2 regions of the Bradyrhizobium sp. 76 genome follow, and region 1 is predicted to be linked to the other one. Evidence: riboswitches for the same ligand, from Rfam matches in the RefSeq annotation. Region 1 holds a riboswitch; the other holds the start of a gene.

Region 1 (4,893 bases):
TGAAATCGCCCTGGCTGCGGCCGCTGATCCTGTGCGGCTCGCATTCCCTGGAGATATTCTGTCTTGGCGTCTTCCTAGCCTTTGCCGGCCATTTCATCCTGGCCGAAGTCTCGGGCGGCCCGGTGATGCATGCGCTAATTAGTCTCTCCGGAATCCTGATCATGTGGGCCATGGCCTGGCTGATTTCGTGGTACAAGCGGGTGGCTGACAAGAGCGGTTCGAAAACCAAAAGCGCCGTCGGCAGCGCCGATATGGCGGGAGGGGGCTGATGAAGGCGAAGGTTTTCCTGAGCCTGATCCTGCTGTGCGGTGGTCTCGCCGCGCCTCCGGCGCGTGCGGACGATGCTGCGCCTGCTTCTTCGGCCGCGCCTGCTGCTTCGGCGGCACCTGCTGCTTCAGCCGCGCCCGCAGCCTGCGAATTGCCGTCCTATCTGCTCACCAGCGAAAGCCAGCTTCCCAAGGTCGCCGATGCCATCAAGGCCGGCAAGCCGCTCGAAATCCTGGTCATCGGCAGCCGCTCGACCACGATTCCGGCCTCCGAGGACGCTTCTTATCCGGCGCGGATGCAGGCCATCCTGAAGGAGAAGCTGCCGCCGACCGAGACTGTGCACGTCTCCGTAGAAATACAGAGCAAGAAAACGGCCGAGGAGGCGGCCGCCAGCTTCGTTAAGCTGATGGAAGCAAAAGCGCCTACTTTGGTCATCTGGCAGACCGGGACCGTGGATGCTATTCGAGCCATTGATCCCGACGATTTTCGTGGCGCGGTGACCGAAGGGGTTGTTGCGTTGCAAAAGGCAGGGGCTGACGTCGTCTTGATGAATCTGCAGTACAGTCCGCGTACCGAAACCATGATCTCGGTGCCGCCATACCTCGACAATATGCGGGTGGTGGCGCAGGAGCACGACATTCCGCTGTTCGATCGTTTTGCGATCATGCGGCAGTGGAATGATCAGGGGCAGTTCGACCTGTTCAGCCCGTCGCGCGGGCCCGAGCTGGCGAAACAGGTCCATGATTGCCTTGGCCGGGCGTTGGCACAGTTCGTGATCGACGCTGCCCATCTGGAGCCGGCCCAGCAGCAAAATTGAGGTCTAGCGTTAATGAGTTCTCTCCGCCCTTTTTGCCTGACGGCATGGCTGGCTGTGCCCGCAGCAGCGCTGCTGCTGTTGCTGAGTCCGGCCTCGCAGTCGCACGCGCAGACGCAGGCCGCGCAGGCAACGCCGGCCCCGCAGCAGTCGGCTGATCCGGCTCCCGCTTCGCCGCCCCAGACCGCCGTCGCAGCGACATCCCCCGAGCAGCGCGGCATCACCGCGCGCGCCATCGACAAGGTGAAGCAGGTCGCGAAATCCGCCGGCGACGTCTTCAGCCGCGTGCCCTGCCTGTCGCCGAAGGGCGGCGCGAAGGCAATGGGCTCGCTGCCGCATGTCGCGGGCAAGCTCGTCGCCGGCCAGCCCGTCGTCATCGTCGCATTCGGCTCGTCGTCGACCGCGGGATTCGGCGCGAGCTCGCCGGAGTTCAACTATCCCAATCGCCTTGCCGCGCAGCTGCACCGGCACTATCCGACTGCCGACATCACCGTCGTCAATGCCGGCGTCGGCGGCGAGGACGCACCCGAGATGATGAAGCGCCTCCAGAAAGAGGTGATCGACGTGCATCCGGATCTGGTGATCTGGCAGGTCGGCACCAATGCCGTGCTGCGCAATCTCGATCCCGGCGATACCGCCAAACTGGTCGAGGACGGCATCAGCCGCATCCAGGCTGCCGGCGGCACCGACGTCGTGCTGGTCGATCCGCAATATTCGCCCGCCGTCAACCAGCGCGCGGACAGCGCCGGCAAGATGGTGAAGTTGCTCGGCAAGGTCGCCGAGCTTCGTCATGTCGGCATCTTCCCGCGCTTCGAGGTGATGCGCGACTGGCACGAGAAGCAGTCGATTCCGGTCGAGAGCTTCGTGATCGCCGACGGCCTGCACATGAACGATTGGGGCTACGCCTGCTTCGCCCAGCTCCTCGGCGACGACATCATCCGCTCTGTCGGCCAGATCAAGCTCGGCGTCAACGTGCCCGCGGACGTGCGGACCTATCGGCCGATGTAAGCATCGGTGCTTAGGGTGGGCGAAGGCGCGCTCTTCGCGCGCCGTGCCCACCATCCATCGGCGCTGCCATCGTGAATGCTGGGCACGCTTCGCTTTGACCACCCCACGATGTCGATGCGTGGCTACGCCTTCTCCAGCGCCGCGGTCAGATCCTCGATCAGATCGTCCGCATGCTCAAGCCCCGCCGAGAAGCGGATGAAGCCCTCGCTGATGCCGAGCGCGGCGCGGTCCTCCGGCTTGAGGCGCTGATGCGTCGTCGTTGCCGGATGCGTGACGAGGCTCTTGGCGTCGCCGAGGTTGTTCGAGATCTTGGCGAGCTTGAGCTCGTTGAGCACGCGGAATGCCGCCTGCTTGCCGCCCTTGACCTCGAGGCCGACCAGCGTCGAGCCGCCGCGCATCTGCTTCTTCACCAATGCGGCCTGCGGATGATCGGCGCGGCCGGGAAACACCAGCCGTGAAATCTTCGGATGGCTCGCCAGCACGTCTGCGATGCGCGCCGCCGTCTCGGTCTGCGCGCGCACGCGCACGGCGAGCGTCTCCAGGCCCTTGAGCAGAACCCAGGCGTTGAACGGCGAGATCGACGGGCCGGTCTGGCGCATGAAATTGTGGATGTGCTCGGCGATGAACGCTTCCGAGGACAGGATGATGCCGCCGAGACAGCGGCCCTGGCCATCGATGTGCTTGGTCGCGGAATAGACCACCACGTCGGCGCCGAGCGCGAGCGGGCTCTGCCAGATCGGAGTGGCGAACACGTTGTCGACGACGAGCCGCGCGCCGCCGCTGTGCGCGATCTCTGCGATGCCGGGAATGTCGAGTACATCCAGCGTCGGGTTGGTCGGGCTCTCCAGGAAAAACGTCTTGGTGTTCGGCTTCATGGCGCGCTGCCACTGGTCGAGATCGAGGCCGTCGACCAGCGTGGTCTCGATGCCGTAGCGCGGCAGCAAATCCTGCACGACGTAGAGACACGAGCCGAACAGCGCGCGCGAGGCCACGACGTGATCGCCGGCCTTGAGCGGCGCCAGGATCGCGGTCGTCACCGCGGCCATGCCGGTCGCCGCCGAACGTGCCGCTTCGGCGCCTTCGAGCTCGATCATGCGCCGCTCGAACATCGAGATGGTCGGATTGGAGTAGCGTGAATAGATGAAGCCGGGGTCCTCGCCCTTGAACCGCGCCTCGCACTCCTCGGCGCTGTTGTAGACGTAGCCTTGGGTCAGGAACAGCGACTCCGACGTCTCGCCATATTGCGAGCGCAGGGTGCCGGAATGGACCAGGCGGGTTTCGGGACGGTAGGACGCGGTGGACGCCGGGGACTTCGACATAGGACCTCCTGAAGTGACCATCGAAAATGGTCACAAAAAAACCGGCCTGGAATATCTCCACGGGCCGGGATCACAGAGGTCCCCGGCCTGTTTAGCGACTTATTTAACGTGGCTGCAAGCCGGCCGGCTCAAATCACCACGGGATAAGTCATGCTCATATTCCGCAATGCCCTTTCCGTCAAGACGTCCATCGGATAGCCGTAAAACGCTCATATTTCCCGCATGTCGGGATGTGTTTGATCCCTGATGAGGACCCCGGGTTGACGTTCACGGTCGCCGCCGACGCCAATGGTATCCTGCCCGACCGCATGATCGCGGCGATGGCGGAGGGCGGTCTCATCCTGCCCGCTTACGACTTCGTCGAAAGCCAGATCCAGCCGGCGAGCCTCGATTTGCGCCTCGGCGACATCGCCTATCGCGTTCGCGCCAGCTTCCTGCCCGGTCCCGGCGCCACTGTCGCCGAGCGCATCGACGAGTTGAAGCTGCACGAGTTCAGCCTCGCCGACGGCGCCGTGCTGGAGACCAACTGCGTCTACATCGTGCCGCTGCTCGAAAGCCTCGCGCTGCCGCCGGAGATCGTCGCGGCCGCCAACCCGAAAAGCTCGACCGGCCGGCTCGACGTCTTCACCCGCGTGATCGCCGACGGCACCCGCCGCTTCGACATGATTGGTGCCGGCTATCACGGTCCGCTCTATGCCGAGATCAGTCCGAAGACGTTCCCGGTGCTGGTCAGCGAGGGCTCGCGCCTGAGCCAGGTGCGCTTCCGCACCGGCGATGCCATCCTCAACATCGACGACCTTGAGGCGCTGCATGCGACCGAGCGTCTCGTCGATATCGACGATGCCGATCTCACCGGCGGCGTCGCCGTCTCGGTTGATCTTTCCGGCGAAAAGAGCGGTGGCTTCGTCGGCTACCGCGCCAAGCGCCACACCGGCGTTATCGACGTCGATCGCCGCGCTGGCTATTCCGTCGAGGAGTTCTGGGAGCCGATCTCGGCCCGCCCCGACGGCAGCCTGATCCTCGATCCCGGCGAGTTCTATATCCTCGCGTCGAAAGAGGCCGTGCAGGTGCCGCCCGATTACGCCGCGGAGATGGTGCCGTTCGATCCGTTGGTCGGTGAGTTCCGCGTGCATTATGCCGGATTCTTCGATCCCGGCTTCGGTTATGCCGGCGCCGGCGGGTTGGGGTCGCGCGCCGTGCTCGAAGTGCGCTCGCGCGAGGTGCCGTTCATCCTCGAGCACGGCCAGATCGTCGGCCGCCTCGTCTACGAGAAGATGCTGGCCCGTCCCGACGCGATGTACGGCCAGCGCATCGGCTCCAACTACCAGGCGCAGGGCCTGAAGCTGAGCAAGCATTTCCGGGTGTAGCGATCACCCGTCGCCCGGATGGAGCGCAAGCGTCATCCGGGAAAGTCTCACTTGTGGCACGATCCCGGCTTACGCTGTGCTCCATCCGGGCCACCAGGTGCTGACATGACCAATCCAT
Region 2 (4,893 bases), on a different contig from region 1:
TGCCGACGATGGTGTAGGCGATCAGATGCGGCAGATGGCTGGTGATCGCGAGCACGAGATCATGATGATCCGGCGTCATGATTTCGACCTTGGCGCCCATCGCCGCCCAGAACGCACGCAGGCGATCGGTGGCAGCCGCATCAACGCCCTCCGGCGGGGTGAGGATGCACCAGCGGTTGATGAAGAGCTCGGCGAAGCCGGAATCGGGGCCCGAATGCTCGGTGCCTGCGACGGGATGCGCTGGCACGAAATGGATGCCTTTCGGTAGATGCGGCGCCATATCCCTGACGATGGCGCCCTTGACCGAGCCGACGTCGGAGATGATCGCGCCGGGCTTGAGATGCGGGGCGATCTCCTGCGCCACCGGGCCGCAGGCGCCGACGGGAATGCAGAGGATAACGAGATCGGCGTCCTTCACGGCTTCTGCATTGGTCGCCACGACCTGATCGACGATGCCGAGCTCCATCACGCGTGCGCGCGTCTTCTCCGAGCGCGCGGTGGTGACGATCTCGGAAGCCAGGCCCTGGAGCTTCGCGGCGCGCGCGATCGAGCCGCCGATCAGGCCGAAGCCGATCAGCGCGACGCGCTGGAAGTGCGGGGTCGCGCTCATCGTCCGGCCATGAAGTCGCGCAGGCCCTCGAAGACGAGGCGGTTGGCCTCCTCGGTGCCAATGGTCATGCGCAGCGAATGCGGCAGGCCGTAGTTCTTCAAGCCGCGCAGCACCAGCCCGCGCCTGGTGAGGAAGGCGTCGGCTGCGTCCGAGGTCTTGCCCTCGGTGGGGAAGTGGATCAGCACGAAATTGGCGACGCTCGGCGTCACCTTCAGCCCGAGCTTGCCGATCTCCTCGGTCAGCCAGTTGCGCCAGGTCTCGGTGAACTGCTTCGACATCGCCTGGTGCGCGGTGTCCTCGATCGCGGCAACGGCGGCGTACATGGCCGGCGTCGATACGTTGAAGGGACCGCGGATGCGGTTGACCGCATCGATGATGTGCTCGGGGCCGAACATCCAGCCGATGCGCAGCGCGGCGAGGCCGTGGATCTTGGAGAAGGTGTGCGTCACCACCGTGTTCTCGGTGGTCGCGACCAGCTCGATCCCCATCTCGTAATCGTTGCGCGAGACGTAGTCGCAATAGGCTGCGTCCAGCACCAGCAGCACGTGCGAGGGCAGGCCAGCGCGCAAGCGCTTGACCTCGTCGAACGGCACATAGGTGCCGGTCGGGTTGTTGGGGTTGGCGAGCCAGACCAGCTTTGTCTTCGGCGTCACCGCCTTGAGGATAGCGTCGACATCGCAGGTGAGGTTCTTCTCGGCCGCGATGACATTCTTTGCGCCGACCGCCATGGTCGCGATCGGGTAGACCAGGAAGCCGTGCGTGGTCGAGATCGCCTCGTCACCGTGGCTGAGATAGGTGTGGGCGAGCAGGTTGAGGATCTCGTCCGAGCCGGCGCCGCAGATGATGCGGTTGGGATCGAGCCCGAAGGTGCGCCCGATCGCTTCGCGCAGCACGCGCGAAGTCCCTTCCGGATAGTCTTCCAGATGATCCGCCACGTTCTTGAACGCCTCGATCGCCTTCGGCGAGGGCCCGAACGGCGTCTCGTTGGCCGAGAGCTTGAACACCTTGCGGCCGGGCTCCGCCACTGGAGTCTTGCCGGGCGTGTAGGGCGCAATATCGAGAATGCCGGGATTCGGCACGGGGCGGGACATCTTCAACTCCGGACTGGCTTAAGCGGTTCGCGACTTACGATTTCGACCCGGTCGGGGGCACCGTATAGCGCGTTGCGTGGCTGCCGACGAGGGCCGTGGAGCGCACCGAGGCCCCCGCTTCGATCAGGGCAGCCTTGATCTTGTCGATGCTGCTTGTCGCGGTGACCGAGACCAGCAGCGCGGCACCGTCGAAGGCGGTGTCGGGCACCGCCACGATTTCGGCGAGCGGCGACAGGGCGCGCGCGACCTCCGCATTCCACCCAGAGACGCGGACGCTGAAGGTCTCGACCTCCGTCACCAGGGCGCTGTCGGCGACGCGCGAGACCGCGAACACGGGCAACGCCGCCGGATGGTCGGCGCGCTCGACAAAGGGCAGCCGCGCGATGATCTTTGGCGCGCCGGCTTCTTCCAGCGACAGCCACCACGGCGTGCGGCTCGAAGTCGCCGAGACCAGCGCCAGATCGCCCTTGGACTTCGCGACGGCCTCGACCGCCGCCTGCGCGCTGAAATGCGCGACGTAAGGCACCGTGAAGCCGAAATGGAATCGCGCGGAATCGCGCATGGCCGGCTCGCTTGCCGAGATGTCGGCGTGCACCGAGAACGGGGCCTGGACATAAGTGAACGTCGCGATGATGACGCGCCAGATGCTCTCGACCGTATCGAGCGGCAGGATGCCGCGATGACGCTGCACGAGGTCGCGCATCATGGAGGCCTCGCGTGCCGGGCGGAACGCCGAGCCGACCTCCTGGGTCTGCTTCACCTGGATCAGGCGGTCGATGATGTCGCCGCGTTGCATCAGCAGGCGATGCATGCCTTCGTCGATCGCGTCGATCTCCTTGCGCAATTCCTGGAGCGATGGTGGCGCGGGCGGACGATGGGACATGTCTGACAGGTGCTGTTGAGAGGCGTTCCAATGCGGATCAGTCGAGCCGTCACCGCTGTGATGGATATCCTGATTAGGCAGTCGGGGCTGCGAAAGCAAAGAGAAATGCAAAGGGAAATCGGGCCCTTTCCGCCCGTGGCGCGACAGGCGAATTTGGCTGATCCGGGCCGTGACTTGACGAAAACCGTCCAAGACGGTAGTTTTTACCCGTTCCGTGGTCATTTGAGCCGGCCGGCTTGCAGCCACGTTAAAAAACTCGCTAAACAGGCCGGGGACGCTTTCGATCCCGGCCGAACCTATCGTTCAGGCCGGGTTTTTCATGGCCTGATGTCAATGCGGTCACCACGACGACCGCAAAAGAGGTCGATGGTCAGATGGTTGGCGTCCAGTCAATTCCGAGTCCCGCGATCACCGCCGACGAGCGGTCGCACGAGGTGGATCATCCGAGTTCGCACGTCGCGCAGTTTGGCTTGGAACAGCCGCTGCGGCTCGATTGCGGTGTCGATCTCAGCCCGTTCCAGATCGCCTACCAGACCTATGGCGAGCTGAATGCCGATCGCTCCAACGCGATCCTGATCTGCCATGCGCTGACCGGCGACCAGCACGTCGCCAATGTGCACCCTGTCACCGGCAAACCCGGCTGGTGGGAGACTTTGGTCGGCTCGGGCCGACCGCTCGATCCCAGCGAGTATTTTATCATCTGCTCAAACGTGATCGGCGGCTGCATGGGCTCGACCGGTCCGGCTTCGATCAATCCGGCGACCGGCAAGGTTTGGGGCCTCGATTTCCCCGTCATCACCATCCCCGACATGGTGCGCGCGCAGGCGATGCTGATCGACCGGCTCGGCATCGACACGCTGTTCGCAGTCGTCGGCGGCTCGATGGGCGGCATGCAAGTGCTGCAATGGACGGCGGCGTATCCGAGCCGGGTGTTCTCCGCGCTGGCGATCGCCTGCTCGACACGACATTCGGCGCAGAACATCGCGTTCCACGAGCTTGGCCGCCAGGCGGTGATGGCCGATCCCGACTGGCACCATGGCGGCTATGCCGATCAAGGTATCCATCCGCATCGTGGGCTCGCTGTCGCCCGGATGGCGGCGCACATCACCTATCTCTCCGACGCCGCGCTGCATCGCAAATTCGGACGGCGGATGCAGGACCGCGAGCTGCCGACCTTCTCGTTCGACGCCGACTTCCAGGTCGAGTCCTACCTGCGCTACCAGGGCTCGTCCTTTGTCGAACGCTTCGATGCCAACTCCTATCTCTATCTGACCCGCGCGATGGATTATTTCGACATCGCCGGCGACCATGGCGGCGTGCTGGCGAAGGCGTTCGCGGGAATCCAGACCCGGTTCTGCGTGGTCTCCTTCACCAGCGACTGGCTGTTCCCGACCTCGGAATCGCGCGCACTGGTGCACGCGTTGAATGCGTCAAGCGCGCGGGTGTCGTTCGCCGAGATCGAGACCGATCGCGGTCACGACGCGTTCCTCCTCGACGTGCCCGAGTTCTTCGACATCGGCCGTGCGTTCCTGCAGTCGGCAGGCAAGGCGCGCGGGCTCACCGCCAAGAAAGCTTAAAGGACGGCTAGTCATGTCTGTACAGGAAGCGCTGCCGCTGGGCGGCCTTGCGACCGGGCAGCCCGGTGATTTTCGCGCCGACCATGTGCTGGTGGCCGAGATGGTCAAGCCGGGCTCCAAAGTGCTCGACGTCGGGTGTGGCGAGGGCGACCTGCTCCAGCTGCTGGAAACCCGCGGCATCGACGGCCGCGGCATCGAGCTGTCGCGCGAGGGCGTCAACCGCTGCGTCGCCAAGGGTCTTGCGGTGGTGCAGGGCGATGCCGACACCGACCTCGTGAATTATCCGGATGACGCCTTTGACTACGTGATCCTGTCGCAAACCTTGCAGGCGACGCGGCAGCCCAAGGTCGTGCTCGAGAATCTCTTGCGCATCGGCCGCCGCGCCATCGTGTCGTTCCCGAATTTCGGCTTCTGGAAGATGCGGCTCCAGCTCCTGATCGGCGGCCACATGCCGCGCACGGAGAACCTGCCGGCAAGCTGGTATGACACCGCCAACATCCATTTCTGCACCATCAAGGATTTCGTCGAGCTCTGCGATGCGATCGACGTCAAGATGGAACGTGCCGAGGCGCTCGACCTCTACGGCCGTCCGCTACGGCTGCGGATGCCCTGGTGGGTGTGGAATCTGTTCGGCGAGCAGGGCGTGTTCTTGCTGACTAGGGGCGGCAGGAAGTAGGCCCCGCCCGTAGCGTGTGGTGACGCCTTCGCGCTAATGAGCCGCCAGCGACCTAG

Evidence for each region. Region 1 has a riboswitch for S-adenosylmethionine ahead of IVB48_RS26555 (O-succinylhomoserine sulfhydrylase). Riboswitches for the same ligand answer to the same signal wherever they lie in the genome.
Region 2: another riboswitch for S-adenosylmethionine. It lies ahead of IVB48_RS26265 (homoserine O-acetyltransferase); the one in region 1 lies ahead of IVB48_RS26555 (O-succinylhomoserine sulfhydrylase).

Annotation. Positions count from the first base shown of each region.
Region 1 covers NZ_JADPIS010000103.1:28,156-33,048, reverse strand. The annotation lists gene IVB48_RS26570 (OpgC domain-containing protein) at 1-269, shown strand, start outside; gene IVB48_RS26565 (SGNH/GDSL hydrolase family protein) at 269-1,084, shown strand; gene IVB48_RS26560 (SGNH/GDSL hydrolase family protein) at 1,097-2,089, shown strand; gene IVB48_RS26555 (O-succinylhomoserine sulfhydrylase) at 2,212-3,408, opposite strand; SAM riboswitch at 3,479-3,558, opposite strand; gene IVB48_RS26550 (2'-deoxycytidine 5'-triphosphate deaminase) at 3,669-4,775, shown strand; gene IVB48_RS26545 (PAS domain S-box protein) at 4,881-4,893, shown strand, end outside.
Region 2 covers NZ_JADPIS010000102.1:493,027-497,919, reverse strand. The annotation lists gene IVB48_RS26280 (prephenate/arogenate dehydrogenase family protein) at 1-610, opposite strand, end outside; gene hisC (histidinol-phosphate transaminase) at 607-1,701, opposite strand; gene IVB48_RS26270 (chorismate mutase) at 1,736-2,584, opposite strand; SAM riboswitch at 2,789-2,868, shown strand; gene IVB48_RS26265 (homoserine O-acetyltransferase) at 2,959-4,161, shown strand; gene metW (methionine biosynthesis protein MetW) at 4,175-4,837, shown strand; gene IVB48_RS26255 (alpha/beta hydrolase) at 4,890-4,893, opposite strand, start outside.